Regions from separate parts of the Pseudarthrobacter defluvii genome, predicted to be linked through region 3. Evidence: riboswitches for the same ligand, from Rfam matches in the RefSeq annotation. Region 3 holds a riboswitch; each other region holds the start of a gene.
The links. Region 3 has a riboswitch for cyclic di-AMP ahead of JCQ34_RS19920 (M23 family metallopeptidase). Riboswitches for the same ligand answer to the same signal wherever they lie in the genome.
Positions count from the first base shown of each region.

Region 1 (4,994 bases), on a different replicon from region 3:
GTCCCGAAGGCGTGCGGCTCCTGGTGGGGAATCACATTCCACCCGGCGCCACTCCGGTGGCGCAGGCCTACGCCGGCCACCAGTTCGGCGGATACTCACCCCTGCTCGGTGACGGACGGGCACTTCTGCTGGGCGAGGTCACGGACCGGAACGGACGCCTCCTTGACATCCACCTCAAAGGCTCGGGACGCACGCCTTTTGCCCGGGCCGGGGACGGGCGGGCCGTCGTCGGGCCCATGCTGCGTGAATACCTCGTCAGCGAGGCCATGTACGCCCTGCACATCCCCACCACCCGTTCGCTCGCCGTCGTGGGGACGGGCCGCCAGGTCCGGCGCGACGATATGCTGCCGGGCGCCGTCCTGGCCCGGGTGGCAAGCAGCCACCTGCGCGTGGGCAGCTTCCAGTACGCGCGTGCCACGGAAAACATGGAGCTCCTGAAGCGGCTGGCCGACCACGCCATCAGCAGGCACTACCCCCACGCCGCTGACGCCGACAACCCCTACCTGGAACTGTTCGCCTCTGTCGTCTCGGCCCAGGCGGAATTGGTGGCCCGTTGGATGCTGGTGGGATTTGTGCACGGGGTCATGAATACAGACAACATGACCATCTCAGGGGAAACCATCGATTACGGCCCGTGCGCGTTCGTGGACGCGTTCAATCCCGCCGCCGTCTACAGTTCAATCGACGTCAGCGGCCGCTACGCCTACGCCAACCAGCCGGTTTTGGCCGAATGGAACCTTGCCCGGCTCGCCGAGGCGATGCTGCCGCTCATCGACGAAGACCAGGAGAAGGCGGTTGGCCCGGCGGTGGAGGTGCTTGGCGGCTTCCGGGGGCAATACAGCAGGGCGTGGACCAGCGGGATGAATGCCAAGCTCGGCCTTGGCAGCGGCGGGGGCAGTGACGGGGAAACCACGTCCGCGCTGGTGGACGGCGCCATTGACATCCTGAAAGACGGCCCCGTGGACTACACCCTCTTCTTCCGTAACCTTGGCAAGGCGGCCCGGGGCGACCTTCGCCCGGTCCGCGGCATGGTTCTTGATCTGGCCGCGTTCGATTCCTGGGCGGAGCGGTGGCAGGCACTTGAACCGGACGCGGAGCTGATGGACAGCGTCAACCCGGCGTACATCCCCAGGAACCACCTTGTGGAGGAGGCGCTGGCCGCTGCCACGGGCGGAACCCTGGCACCCTTGCAGCAGCTGCTGGAGGCAGTCAGCGATCCCTTCACCGAGCGGTCCGGGCTGGAACGCTACGCGGAAGGCGCCCCTGAAGATTTCGGCAGCTACATGACCTTCTGCGGGACCTGACAGCTGCGGATGCGGAGGGCAGATGCGACAGGAGGGCGGCAGCCGGTGTACCGGCTGCCGCCCTCCTGTTTCAATGCCTGCGCGGATGCGCGCCTTCGGTTGCGCGAAGACTAGGCGACGCGGACTGCTGAGTAGCCGCCCAGCCAGCTGATGGAGTGCACCTGGGTGTCGTAGCCGTTCACGCCGCCGCTGACAACCTGGCCGTTACCGGCGTAAACGCCCACGTGGCCGGAGGTTATGATCAGGTCGCCGGGAGCAGGAGCGCTGACCACGGTGCCGTACTGGAAGAACTGGGTGGGGGCAAGATCGCCAACGGACTTGCCCACCGAGCGCAGCGCCTTCTCAACCATGGCAGTACAGTCCTGCTGCACGCCCAGCTGGCTGTAGGCGTTCGCCAGGATGGCAGCGCCGGTGCCCGTGCCGCTGGGGGCTGATACGGGGGTGGCCGAGGCGTAGGACATGTTCATGCCGGTGTTGGCCGGAGCGGCGGCTGCAGTCTGCACGGGCGCTGCTGCCGGAGCCGGAGCCGGTGCGGCGGTGTAACCGGCGCCGGGGATCTGGATCTGGTCGCCCGGGTAGATAACCGAGGACAGGCCCAGGCCGTTGGCGGCCAGGACATCGTTCAGGCTAACGCCGTAAGCAGATGCGATGGCACCGAGGGTATCGCCGGAAACTACGGTGTGGACGCTTCCTGCTGCCGCTGCCGCAACGGGGGCGGCAGGTGCGGAGTAGGCCTGCACGTTGGTCTTTTCAGTGGTGTCCGGGCCGGTGACACCGGCGTGGGCCGGGGCGCCGACGCCGAAGGCAATGCCGGACGCTGCAGCAACTGCCAGCGCGGGGCGGCCCAGCGAGCGGGCCTGGGACTTGGCTGTCACGGCGAGGCCCTCGAGAACAATCGAGCGGGCCGGAGTTGCGCGGTGACGGGCAGGGGTGGAATTTTTTGACACGGTTGATCGCCTCTCCCATGCCTGCGGGGTGAGCTGTCGGGTTCGGGCTGGAGATACCCGGCCGGAAGCATCCCCGTAACGGACGGAGGCGCTATCGACTTAACCCCAAGGCCACAAGTGGCCGCGGAAACTTGGTTCCCCCGTCCCTGCCAGCTGGAGCGGTTGTATCCCATGATCAGCGGCAGGGCTCGGCATACTGATGGGAATGTCCCGACTGAGAGGGACACCTGAAGACCATAACCCACATGCGGCGGCATTGTCACATTTGGATAACATACGAGGTCCCGCTCTCGAATTCCGCAAACGTTTGGATGTTACCTCCGTCCCGGGTTTAAGCTCGGCTAATAGCCATGGCGTGCAGCCCGGTAACGGTGCGGACACGGGCGCGAGGGGGATGCTGCTGGCCCCACGGCACGGGCCGTTTCCATGCCGACGGTTCCCGGTCGGACCGCTAGGCTGATTACATGCCAGATTTCGACCGGTTCCGCGTGCTGCTCGAAGAGGAGCGGGCGCGGCGGCTGGAGCTGCTGCCGGCGCTGCGGGCCGACATAGACGCGGCGAATTCGGCCCGGCAGGACTCCAACGTCGATGACGAGCACGATCCCGAAGGGGCCACGATCGCCTTCGAGCTCTCACAGGCTTCGGCGCTCCTGAAGCAGAGCTCGGCCGGCCTGGACCAGATTGACGCGGCGTTGGCCCGCCTGGCCGCGGGGACCTACGGCGCCTGCGCAGTATGCGGTGAACCCATTGCGGAAGGCAGGCTGGAAGCGCGGCCGTGGACGCCGTTTTGTCTCCGGCACGCCTCGTCCGGCCGGGGACGATGACCGGCCCTACGGAGGTGGTGTCCGCCGCGGTGGAGTTCGTTGACCGGACCCTCCAGAACGAAGGCGCCTGGTATCGGGCGGACGACGTCGGGAACCGGCTGGGCTGGGCGCTGGACTCTTATGGCTCTTCCATCGGAGCGGTGCGCGGCACGGTGCGCGACACGCTGCGTAAATTCAAGGACCTGGACCATGACGCCACGGTGATGCTTGCTTCCGCCCTGTGGGGACAGCCCAGGCCCGGCTCCCGCCCGGTGTTTGAGCGCCGGTTGGCGGCGGTGGTGCTGTTGCAGTCAAGGGTGCGGCTGCTTCGGCACTCGGACCTGACCCGGCTCGAAGGCTTCCTGCGTTCCGCCCAGGCCGCTGACCTGACCCAACCTCTCCTTGCCGACGTCCTGGTGCCGCTGCTGTCCGGCCTCGGGGAGCGCGAGCGCCACCGGGCCGGTGTGGTCCTGGCCCGGTGGCGGGACGACCCCGACCCGCAGCTTCAGGAGGCGGCAGCCGCCCTCGACAACGATTTGACCCTTTGACCTTAAACCGGGAGATCCACATGAACGAGCACTTTGACCTTGACCGTTTTGTTGCCGCGCAAGACAGCGGCGGTACCTATGACCAGGCGCTGGGGGAGCTGCAGGTCGGGAGGAAATCCGGGCACTGGATGTGGTTCGTCTTCCCGCAGATTTCCGGTTTGGGGCAGAGCGCAACGTCCCGCAAATACGCCATCTCCTCACTGGCTGAGGCCCGCGCCTACCTGGACCACGACGTGCTGGGCCCGCGGCTCCTGGAATGCGCCCTGGCCCTGGCCAACCACGCCGACCAGCCCGCCGAAGACATATTCGGCGGCATCGATGCCAGGAAGCTGCGATCGTCCATGACACTGTTTCTCCGGGCGGCACCCGGAGAAACAGTGTTCAAGACTGTCCTGGCCCAGTTCTTCGATGGCGAGCCGGACCCGGCCACCGACGAAATCCTGGCCGGCCAGGCCGCTGACTGACCTCAGGTTGACGGGTCAGCCGGGCCGGGGGTTCCTGCTAGGGCGTGGGGCTGCCGCCGTTGACGTTCAGCGTCTCGCCCACCACGTAGCTGGACTCGGGTGAGGCCAGGAAGACATAGGCGGGTGCCAGCTCCGCAGGCTGTCCTGCCCGGCCCAGGGGAGTGGACTGTCCGAATTCCGGCAGCTGCTCCTTGGGCTGGCCGCTGCTGACTTGCAGGGGGGTCCAGATGGGTCCCGGGGCCACGGCGTTCACCCTGATTCCCTTGGGGGCCAGCTGCTGCGCCAGCCCCTTGGTGAAGTTGTTGATGCTGGCCTTGGTGGTGGCGTAGTCCACCAGGGTGGGGGACGGGTTGTACGCCTGGATCGAGGTGGTGTTGATGATGGTCGAGCCGGCCGGCATGTGCGGGACGGCCGCCTTGGTCACCCAGAACATGGCGTACACATTGGTCTTTAGGGTGTGGTCGAACTGCTCGTCGGTGATGTCCTGCAGGTCCTCCTGGGCCACCTGCTTCCCGGCGTTGTTGACCAGGATGTCCACCCCGCCCAGCACGGCAACCGCGGTATCCACCAGTTCCCGGCACGTCGCCGAATCTTTGAGGTCGCCCGGCACCTTGACAGCCTTACGGCCTGCGGCCTCGATGATCCCGGCGATGCGGGAGGCGTCCTCCTCTTCCTGGGGCAGGTAGGAAAGGACGACGTCGGCGCCTTCCCTGGCAAAGGCAATGGCCGTTGCGGCGCCGATGCCTGAGTCCGCGCCGGTCACGATGGCGCGGCGGCCTTCCAGCCGTCCCGTTCCGCGGTACGTTTCTTCGCCCAGATCGGCCTTGGGCGCCAGTTCGGCATCAAGGCCCGGCTCGGGCTGGTGCTGCTTGGGCGGGGAAATCTTTTCGTAGGCAGTCACCGGATTACGGAAGGTGTACTGGTCAGT
Region 1 is NZ_CP066362.1:2,241,362-2,246,355, reverse strand. Features, by position in the region: gene JCQ34_RS10345 (protein adenylyltransferase SelO) at 1-1,304, shown strand, start outside; gene JCQ34_RS10340 (C40 family peptidase) at 1,415-2,251, opposite strand; cyclic di-AMP (ydaO/yuaA leader) riboswitch at 2,255-2,425, opposite strand; gene JCQ34_RS10335 (TraR/DksA family transcriptional regulator) at 2,716-3,075, shown strand; gene JCQ34_RS10330 (DNA alkylation repair protein) at 3,072-3,602, shown strand; gene JCQ34_RS10325 (DUF1810 domain-containing protein) at 3,623-4,066, shown strand; gene JCQ34_RS10320 (glucose 1-dehydrogenase) at 4,104-4,994, opposite strand, start outside.
Region 1: linked by a shared signal. The riboswitch ahead of JCQ34_RS10340 (C40 family peptidase) and the one ahead of JCQ34_RS19920 (M23 family metallopeptidase) in region 3 are both predicted to bind cyclic di-AMP.

Region 2 (4,994 bases), on a different replicon from region 3:
ATCCGTGCACGACGGCGGCGACGCCGGCAAGGAGGGCGCGTCCGGAAGCCGAGGCAAGGACACCGCCGGGTGATAGTTTTGGGGGATGCGCACTCTCGTTGTTGACCACCCCCTGGTCGCCCACAAGCTCACCGTCCTGCGGGACAAGAACACGCCGTCGCCGGTTTTCCGCCAGCTGACGGAAGAGCTGGTGACTTTGCTGGCGTATGAAGCCACGCGGGAGGTCCGCACCGAGCCCGTGACCATCGAGACTCCCGTCAGCACCACTATTGGCACCGCATTCACCAAGCCCACGCCGCTGGTGGTTCCCATCCTGCGTGCCGGCCTGGGAATGCTGGAGGGCATGACCAAGCTGGTGCCCACCGCCGAGGTGGGCTTCCTGGGCATGGCCCGGGACGAGGAAACGCTGGACATCATCACCTACGCCGAGCGCCTCCCGGAGGACCTGACAGGCCGCCAGGTCTTCGTGCTGGACCCCATGCTCGCCACCGGCGGCACGCTGCGCGAGGCCATCAAGTTCCTGTTCAAGCGGGGCGCGTCGGACGTCACCTGCATCTGCCTGCTGGCGGCCCCGGAGGGCCTTGCCAAGCTGGAGGAGGAACTGGGCGACGCAAACGTGCACATCGTCCTGGCCTCCATCGACGAGAAGCTCAACGAGAAGTCCTACATCGTTCCCGGCCTGGGCGACGCCGGCGACCGGCTCTACGGCATCGCAGGGTAGTTTTCACCCTTTCTGGATGCTGGTCCCGCCGCTAGCCTGTGCGGATGGACTGGAAACTGGAACTTGTCTTTGTCCCTGTATCCGACGTTGACCGCGCCAAGGACTTCTACGTCAACAAGGTGGGCTTCAACGCGGACTACGACGAGCGGCCGTCGGACGACATCCGTTTTGTACAGCTGACCCCGCCCGGCTCTGCCTGCTCCATCTGCATGGGCGAGGGGCTTTTGGACGCCCCTCCCGGCACGGGGACCACTCTCCAAATGGTGGTCGACGATATCCAAAAAGCGCACGACCAGCTGAAGAACAACGGTGTGGACGTCAGTGATGTCGAGGTGCTCCCATGGGGCCACTTCGTCTACTTTGCGGATCCGGACGGCAACAAGTGGGCCGTCCAGTACATACCGTGGCGGAACGCTGGGCAGGACAGCAGCGCGCAGGACGCTGGGCAAGGCAACAGTTAAAAGCAAACCGCGGGCCGCATCGTGATGATGCGGCCCGCGGTTTGTGCTGGAATTTCGCAGCTTTGCCCCGTCGCCAAGGCGTACGACGGCGGATGGCCGGCGACACGCCGTCGAACGCCCCCAAAGGTGGGGAGATTCAGCGGAAGAGTTCCCTTTGAGCCCCCGGCGCCAGGGGAGTGGTGCCTAGTACCAGTTGTGGGCGAGGTGGAAGTTCAGTGCGCCGCAGGGGGACTGGTAGCTCTTCTTGATGTAATCGAGGCCCCAGTTGATCTGGGTGCGGTAGTTGGTCAGGTAATCCGCGCCGGAGCTGGCCATCTTCTCCGCGGGCAGGGACTGGACGATGCCGTATGCCCCGCTGCTGGGATTGGTGGCCGTGGTGGTCCAGTCCGACTCCTTGGTCCACAGTGTCTGCAGGCACTGCATCTGGTCAGGTCCCCAGCCAAAGGTTGCCAACTGGCCGGCGGCGTAGGCCTGGGCGCCGGCGGGATCATTAACCGCGACGGCGGGTGCCGGCTCAGGTGCAGGAGCAGGCTCGGGTGCCGGAGCCGGTGCAGGGGCTGGTGCAGGAGCCGGGGCTTCTGCTGCGGGGGCTGCCGGTGCCGGCGCGGGGGCTGGTTCCGCTGCCTGCGGCGCAACGCTTATTGCCGCCGGAACGGACGCTGCCGGGTTGGAACGGATTTCGCTCTTCTCGATGCTCATTTGGGCGTCGGCCGCTGCCGTGGAAGAGTTTGAATCGGTGGATGACACCGGAGTCATGTTGCTGGTCGCCTGACCTGCCGCGCCTACCCCCACCAGCACCGCGCAGGATGCTGCGAGGATCCCGGCTCGCGTACCGAAGCTGGTCTTCTTTGCGGGCTTTGTAGCTGCTTGCTGCTCTGCCCGGTGTTTAGCCTTGGCATGCAGGCATGGTTCTGCCGTGTTTTTGGACATGATTGATCGCCTCTCACACCTGCGGAGTTAGCTGTCGGGTTCGGATGAGGGCATCCGGCCGCACGGAAAAATCACGTACTGGCTTAACCCCAAGGGCGTACATTGCCCGGGACGGTGGGTCCCCCGCCTCTGCCGTTGCTCAATCGGGATCCGGGGAAGCGGCAGAGCTTGGCGTCAACCCGGGATATGCGGCCCGAACGGGAGCCGCACCCAATCGACGGTACAGGAAAAGCATTCCAATGTCACATTTGGGTAACGGATGTCACGATCTTTGGCGCGCCGCTTTGCGGTCTGCGTCCGGTTGAGTCGTTACTTTCGGTACACCATGCCGTGTTGTTACCTTGCCAAGATGTAGAGGGTAGTGCCGCCGATGCTTTGCGGAGTGAAGTTTTCCGAAACCCACTGCGCGATCCGGGCCGAGGCATCCGAACCGGAGGCGGATCGCATGGTTCCGCCGCTGATGAAGTAGTGGATCCTTCCCTGCCTCACGAGGTCCTGGAATTGGGCCAGGGTGGGGGAGGGGTCGGTGCCGTTGAAGCCGCCCACCGCCATCACGGGCAGTTCCGTTGCCAATTGGTACCCGGCGGCATTGTTGGAGCCCACCACCGCTGCTGCCCAGGTGTAACCGGATGCGCCGTCTTTGAGCGCGGCCACGAGATCCGCTGATGGGGTGGGTGCGCCGAGGAGCCCGCCCATGCCGCCCGCAAATCCAGCACCGCCTTGGGTTGTCCCGCCGGTCCCGCCGCGGTTGGCCTGCTGCTGGAAGCCTTGTCCCGTGGAGTTCTGCCCGGCGAAGCCTTGTCCTGTAACTCGGCCGGAGTTGTTCCGGCCGGCCGCACTGAAGCCTCCCGGCCCGCGTCCGCCGGCGCCAAAGCCGGAGGCTGGCCCTGCACTCACGATTGCCCCGCTGTGTGCCGTCGCCGCGGTGGTGATGGAGTAGGCCAGCGGCCCGGCGAGCGACGCGGCAATGGCGAGGGCCGCCGTCGTCCGCTGCATGGAACGCAGGCGCAGGAACCTGTTGAGCCCGAGTCCTGCCGCGGCGGCCACACCTCCGGCGAGCACCAGCCAGCGCAGCCATGGGCCGTAAGCGGACGTGGTTCCCAGCAGATGGAAGGCCATAAGAGCTGCCGTGGCCACCGCTGCGGCCAGGAAGATGCCGGCAGCGGCCTGCCGGCGGTGCTGCCACAGCAGAACGGAGCCCAAGCCGGCCAGCGCGGCGATACCCGGCGCCAGTGCAACCGCGTAGTACGGGTGGATGATGCCGGCCATGAAGCTGAAGACGAGGCCCGTCACCAGGACCCACGAGCCCCAGACGATGACGGAAGCGCGGACGGCATCGGTGCGTGGCGCCCGTCGCCCAACCCACACCAGTCCCACCGCAAGGATGAGGGCGGACGGCAGCAGCCATGCAATTTGGCCGCCAAACTCGCTGTTGAACATCCTGAGTAGGCCGGGAACACCCCAGCCGTTGCCGCCGCCCACGCTGCCCGTTTCGTCGCCCGTCAACCGGCCCAACCCGTTGTAACCCAGGGTCAGCTCCAGGATGGAGTTGTTTTGCGACCCGCCAATGTAAGGCCGCATGTCCGCCGGAGTCAGCTCCACGGCCAGCAGCCACCATCCGGCGGAAATTACCATCGCTGCCGCTGCCGCTGCCAGCCGGAGCAGCCGCCGCCGCATCCTGCCCGGCCCCGCAACCATGTAGGCCAGGGCGAACCCGGGAAGCACCAGCAGGACCTGCAGTTGCTTGGCCAGGAACCCGAAGCCCAGGAACGCCCCGGCCAGCAGGAGCCAGCGCAGCCGGTCCTCCTGGACTGCACGCAGGACCGCGTATCCGGCGGCCGTCATGAGCAGCACCAGCAGGGCGTCCGGGTTGTTGAACCGGAACATCAGTGTGGCCACCGGGGTGAGGGCCAGGACTGCCGCCGCCAGCAGGCCTGCGCGGTGCGCGAGCCGGACGTCACCGGTGGCCGGTGCTGCGGCCCGCCGCACTGCCACGTAGAGCAGCCAGGCAGCGCCAACCCCCATCAGCGCCTGGGGAACCAGGATGCTCCAGGAGCTCAGGCCGAAGATCCGGACCGAGAGCCCCATGATCCACAGGGAAGCCGGCGGCTTGTCCACCGTGATGGCATTCGCGGCGTCGGAGGATCCGAAGAACCAGGCTGCCCAGTCCTGGGATCCGGCCTGGGCTGCGGCTGAATAGAACGCGTTGGCCCAGCCGGATGCTCCAAGGTTCCACAGGTAAAGCACGGCCGTACCGGCCAGCACAGTTGCCAGTTCCAGCCGCCGGCGGAAGGCCGCCCGGTCCAGGCGGGCGAACCCCGCGCGGTCCCTGAGGGCGAACCCGGCCCGGCGCGCCGGCGGCTTCCTCCGGGAGTGGGCTGCGGTGGTTACAGGCATGGTGTGCTGGCTGGCCATGGCGTCCTACTTGGTGAGCTGGTAAACGGTTGAGCTGCCCACGGTCTGGGCCTGGAAGTTGGCCTGGACCCAGGCGGCCACCTCGGAGTTGCCGCCCCGGCCACCCATGCGTCCTCCGCCCATGCCACCGGCGCCACCCTCGATGAAGTAGCCGATCTGGCCCTTGGCCACCATGTCCTGGAACTCGGCGAGTGTTGGGTATGGGTCACCGCCGTTCCAGCCGCCCAAGGCAATGACGTTGGTGTTCGTGGCGAGTTCCAGGCTTGCCGCCTGGCTGGCACCGGAGACGATGGCCGACCACTTGGTGGTGGTGCCGGTCAACAAGGCAGTCACCGCGGCGTCGGCAGTTCCTTCACCGGGACCACCCGCACCGCCTGCCCGGCCTGGGCCGTCCGTGCCGCCGTCGGGTGCGCCGCCGAAGCCATTCGTGGGGTCGAGTCCGTTGGTTCCGGTGGCAGAGTCCGTGG
Region 2 is NZ_CP066362.1:647,260-652,253, forward strand. Features, by position in the region: gene JCQ34_RS03165 (phosphatase PAP2 family protein) at 1-73, shown strand, start outside; gene upp (uracil phosphoribosyltransferase) at 86-721, shown strand; gene JCQ34_RS03175 (glyoxalase superfamily protein) at 766-1,182, shown strand; gene JCQ34_RS03180 (hypothetical protein) at 1,366-2,112, opposite strand; cyclic di-AMP (ydaO/yuaA leader) riboswitch at 2,118-2,278, opposite strand; gene JCQ34_RS03185 (ArnT family glycosyltransferase) at 2,449-4,527, opposite strand; gene JCQ34_RS03190 (ArnT family glycosyltransferase) at 4,534-4,994, opposite strand, start outside.
Region 2: linked by a shared signal. The riboswitch ahead of JCQ34_RS03180 (hypothetical protein) and the one ahead of JCQ34_RS19920 (M23 family metallopeptidase) in region 3 are both predicted to bind cyclic di-AMP.

Region 3 (4,994 bases):
TGGTGTATTTGCTGCTGGCTAACTGGCTGGACGATGGCGCCGGTTGAAGGCACGGCGCGGTGGAGTGGTTTACGTCCGGCTGATACAGAGGTCACCGGGGGAGGGGCTGCCCGGTGAGTAGGCATAGGTGCTGCCGAGCGCAGCGGCGGCACCAAAATCGGGCAGATCGTAGGGCGCTGTTCCCGGCAGTGGAGCTGCGAGAGTCGTATGTCCCGGGGCAAGGACACAGGCGGCGTCACCGGCAGACATCTCGGTGCACGACCCCGCCGGGTCACAGGACGACAAGGAGAAGGAACCCGCGGCCGCCGGATCATTTGAGGCCACACCTCTTGACGTCCCCATGGCGTGGACGTGGCTGGCCGTCATGGTCTGCAGCTGCGTCGACCCCCCTGGGCCTGCCATTGACATGGAGGAACCCGGGGGCATGTCGTGGGCGCCGCTCATGACGTGCATGCCAAAGATGCCGGCAATGATGGCCAGGGCCGCGGTCAGGAACCCTCCCCGCAGGAGGAGGGCCGTGAGAAGGCGACGATGCGCTGGAGTCACGACTCTTCCTCCTTTCCGTAGAGTTCTCACTACAAGGGTAAACCTGCAGAATGTGCCTGCCGGCCCGCTCCTTCTAGTTCAAACGCGCGGGCCTGCATGTCCGTCTACCGGCGTCGGCGTCGGGATGGTGGCTTTCCGGCACAAGCCGCCCGGGGGCACCTGCGGGTGCTGTCATTGTGGAACGGCCCTCCTCCCCGGAAAGCACAATGCCCCGCGCGAGGAGAGGCTCCGGGGACGTGCAGACATTAGATTCCGACGAAGGTATACCCGGCGGCAGTCACAGCCTCCCGCGTCGCTGCCGCGTCAACCGTACCTTGCACCCACAGACGGGAACGGCCGCCAGGGACGAGATCAACGGAGGCAGACTCCACCCCATCAACGGCAGAGACGGCCTTCTCGACCGTCTGAACGCAGTGCCCGCAGGTCAAGCCGTCCACAGCGAATTCAACGGTAGTGGCACCGGCGGCTGCGGTGGGGGCAGGGGCGGCTTCAGTCGAGCAGCAGCTGCACCCGGACGCGGAGGAAGCAAGCGGCAGCTGGGTACGGTTTTCGGTTCCACACATGTCAGTTTCCATTCCTTGACGAAGGACTAATGGGCGCTGGGATTGAACGGCTGTGAAAGCCGGGCGCAGGGGCCGGCCGGGACATACCACTTCACTGACAACAACAGAAACTATACCGGGTGGGGGTATCGGGAAGAAAGGAGATGTCCTGTGATATGCATCTCATGTTATTCAAATGTGACAAATGAGGCCTGCGTGAAGTACGGTCGAAGCCGTGCCGGTTTCTCCGAATGCGGCACTCCCGAGCGGACTTGCCTAACTCTGCCGCTGCCCGGGATCCGTTCGCAACTTTCGTCCGGCAGAGACGGGGAAACCAACAGTGGCCTGCTGCGGGCAGGTCTTGGGGTGAAGCCGTGCCTGGTGCTTTTGGCGCCGGTCCGGCCGGGTGTCTCCCATCCGAATCCGACAGCTAACCTCGCAGGCAGTGGGAGAGGCCCTTTCATGCCCATGCGCAAAGCTCACGGCCGCCACCGCGCGGTCCCTGTCCAGACCAGCGCCCTTGCGGTGTTGTCCAAATCGGTCGCCGGAAACGCCGGTGCCGCCGGCCGGCAGGCGGCCGTTATCGCCGCGGCGTCCGGCCTTGTCCTGACCAGTGGCATTGCCGCCCAGGCAGCCGATGCCCCGGCCCAGCGTGAGGCGGAGCCGGCTCAGGCACTGGAAGTCGCCAGCCAGGTCCAGGCCCCGCTCAGTGCGGACGCAACGGTCCGGATTTCCTTCGAGCGCCCCGCGGTGGAGACCACCCCGGCGCCGGTGGTGGAAGCACCCAAGCCAGCCGCCGTCGAGGCGCCCAAGGCGTCCGCCGCACCCGCGGTGGCTGCAGCGGCTGCGCCCGTGAAGGCGCGGGTGACGGTTGCCCCTGCTGCTGCCGCTCCTGTAGCCGCGCCCGTGGCCGGCGGTATCAACGCCATCATGGTTTCCTCCGCCTACGCCCAGATCGGCATGATCCAGGACTGCACCCGACTGGTCGAAAACGCCCTCAACGCTGCCGGTATCCGTGTCGGGGACCTGGGTCCCATGCAGTTCATGAACTACGGCACCGTGGTCACCGACCCGCAGCCCGGCGACATGGTCATGCAGCCCGGCCACGTAGGAATCTACGTCGGCAACGGCCAGGTCCTCAGCTCGGGCCTGAACGGGAAGAACGAAACCGCAGTGCACCCGCTGACCTGGATGACCTCCAAGGGCAGCGTCACGTTCGTCCGCGCCGGTAAGTAAGCCACTGAAGGGCCGGTGATGCACTGCCTTGGGGGCTGTGCATCACCGGCCCTTCAGCACTTCTGCCCCGGTTGGACGCAGATTCATCCCGTAACGGCGGTCCAAAGCGGCGCGACCGCACATGGTTGGTAGCCACCAGGACCGAGCTGGCGGCCATCGCAGCGCCGGCGATCATCGGGTTGCGCAGGCCCAGCGCGGCGACCGGGATGCCGACGGCGTTAGAGAAGAACGCCCAAAACAGGTTGGTCTCTATGCGCGCCAGCGTACGGCGGGGCAGCCAATCGGTTGCGCGATCCGGCCGGGTCAGTGCCCGTAACCACCGGATCGCCCGATCACGATGTCCGCCCGCCACCGTGCGGGCAATGCGCGCTGCTTGGGTCAGGCAGCCGCGAGTGGAGTGAATAACGGATTTGTAACTTATGCGAACGGTTCGCTACTCTAGGGAGGCATACCCCTGGCGGGTATGTGTTGCCCGCTACGCCAAACCCCGCCGGCGGCCTACAACTATGAATTTCTCAAGGCGGGGGCGGAGGATCCACTTACGGCGCGCGCGGAGCGCGCCTTGGGGCGAAGCTACTTGGCGGCTGCGCTGCCGCGCGTCCTCCAGCAGCCGGACAGTCCACTCGTCCGAATCCGACAGCTAACTTCGCCGGCGCCGAGAGGACCACTATCTTGTCTGCCCAGCCCAAACACGGCCGTCGCCGTGCCCTTCCTGCTCCCAGGCCACGCCGCCCCCTTATGCGTGACGCTGCCATTCTGCTGCGGAGCCAACAGTGGGGCGTTACAGCTGCCGTCACGGGAATGATCGCCCTGACGGCCCTTTCGGCTGCGCAGGCCGACCCGGGTGGCCGCGCCGGAGCCCCGGACCGGACCGCCGCGTCCACAGTTCCTGCCGTTGAGGCTGCCGTTACCGCAGTGCCGACCGCCATCCTGACCTTTGACAGCCCCGCAGTGACCTCCCAGCCGGCTCCTAAACCGGCGTCGCCCGTGGAGGCTGCCGGAACGGTTTCAGGATCGACCCCAGTGGCACCGGATGCGGTGGCCCCCACTGAGCAGTCCAGCGGCCTGAGGGCACCACTGGCCGCCATGAATGTGAGCTCCCCCTACGGATTCCGTGTCAGCCCCATCACCGGAGCTGCCGGCGAACTGCACACTGGCGTCGACCTGACAGGAGCATGCTCGACTCCGGTGTTCGCTGCGGGCTCAGGGAAAGTCGTCGAGGCGGGCTGGAGCCCATATGGCGGTGGCAACCGGATCGTTGTGGATCATGGCAACGGGATGAAGACCACATACAACCACTTGGCCAGCATCGGTGTTTCTATCGGGCAACCAGTAACGCAGGGCCAAGAGATTGCGGGCGTTGGTACGACCGGGGCGTCAACTGGTTGCCATCTTCATTTCGAAGTCGTAGTCAACGGTGCCACCGTCAATCCCTCGGCCTACATTTAACGAGACACGAGGATTCCGGCTATGATCCGTCAGCTGTTCCTGGTTGCGGAAACTCAGACCGCCCGCTGACCTGGATGGCCTCCAAGGGCGCCGTCACGTTCGTCCGCGCGGGTAAATAAACTACTGAAGGCCGGTGATGTGCTGCCTTGGGGGCTGTGCATCACCGGCCTTCAGCATGTCTGCCGCAGGTGGGCGGCGTTTCACCTCATTGCGTCCGTCCGAAGCGGCGCAACCGCAGCGAGTTGGTCACCACCAGGACCGAGCTGGCGGCCATCGCGGCGCCGGCGATCATCGGGTTCAGCAGGCCCAGCGCGGCGACCGGGATGCCCACGGCGTTGTAGAAGAACGCCCAGAACAGGTTCGTCTTGATCGTGGCCAACGTCTTTCGGGACAGCCCGATGGCTTCCGCGACCTGCCCCAGATCGCTTCCCATGACCGTCAGGTCTGCGGCGGCGATGGCCACGTCGGTCCCGCTGCCCATGGCGATGCCCAGGTCAGCCTGGGCCAGGGCCGCGGCGTCATTAACGCCATCCCCTGCCATCGCCACGGTCGCGCCGGATTTCTGCAGCCGGCGCACGGCCTCGACCTTGCCTTCGGGCAGGACCCCTGCCAGCACATCCGCGGCCGGGATGCCCACCTTCGCGGCAACGGCCAGCGCCGCGGAGGCGTTGTCGCCGGTCAGCAGGATCGGACGCAGTCCGAGTTCCTTCAACCTGCCGATCGCGGCAGCCGAGCCCGGTTTGATGGTGTCGGTGAGGCTGATCAGGCCCGCGGCCTGCCCGTTCACGCCGACCCAGATCACGGTCGCTCCGGAGTCCTCCAGCGCGTGCAGATGCTCCAGGCTTTCGGCGGGGGTGTCGATGCCGTTGTCCTTGAGCCATCCGGCGCGTCCGACGACGATTGAGCGTCCGTTGACGGTGCCGCGCACGCCCCCGCCCGGGGCGCTGACGAAGTCGGCCACCGCCGCCAGGGGAGCGTGTTCGCGTGCGGCCCGTGCGATGGCATGGGCCACGGGGTGTTCGCTGGCGGCTTCGGCTGCCCCGGCCAGGGCGAGCAGCTCGTCCCCGTCCGCCGTGGTCAGGCTCTGCACAGCCGCGACGGAAAGTTTGCCGCTGGTGACGGTCCCGGTCTTGTCCAGCACGATGGTGTCCACGGTTCGGGTGTCTTCCAGGACCTGCGGGCCTTTGATCAGGATGCCCAGCTGGGCCCCGCGGCCGGTCC
Region 3 is NZ_CP066363.1:67,420-72,413, reverse strand. Features, by position in the region: gene JCQ34_RS19935 (hypothetical protein) at 70-546, opposite strand; gene JCQ34_RS19930 (heavy-metal-associated domain-containing protein) at 792-1,109, opposite strand; cyclic di-AMP (ydaO/yuaA leader) riboswitch at 1,362-1,543, shown strand; gene JCQ34_RS19925 (NlpC/P60 family protein) at 1,551-2,324, shown strand; cyclic di-AMP (ydaO/yuaA leader) riboswitch at 2,827-2,991, shown strand; gene JCQ34_RS19920 (M23 family metallopeptidase) at 3,063-3,773, shown strand; gene JCQ34_RS19915 (heavy metal translocating P-type ATPase) at 3,979-4,994, opposite strand, start outside.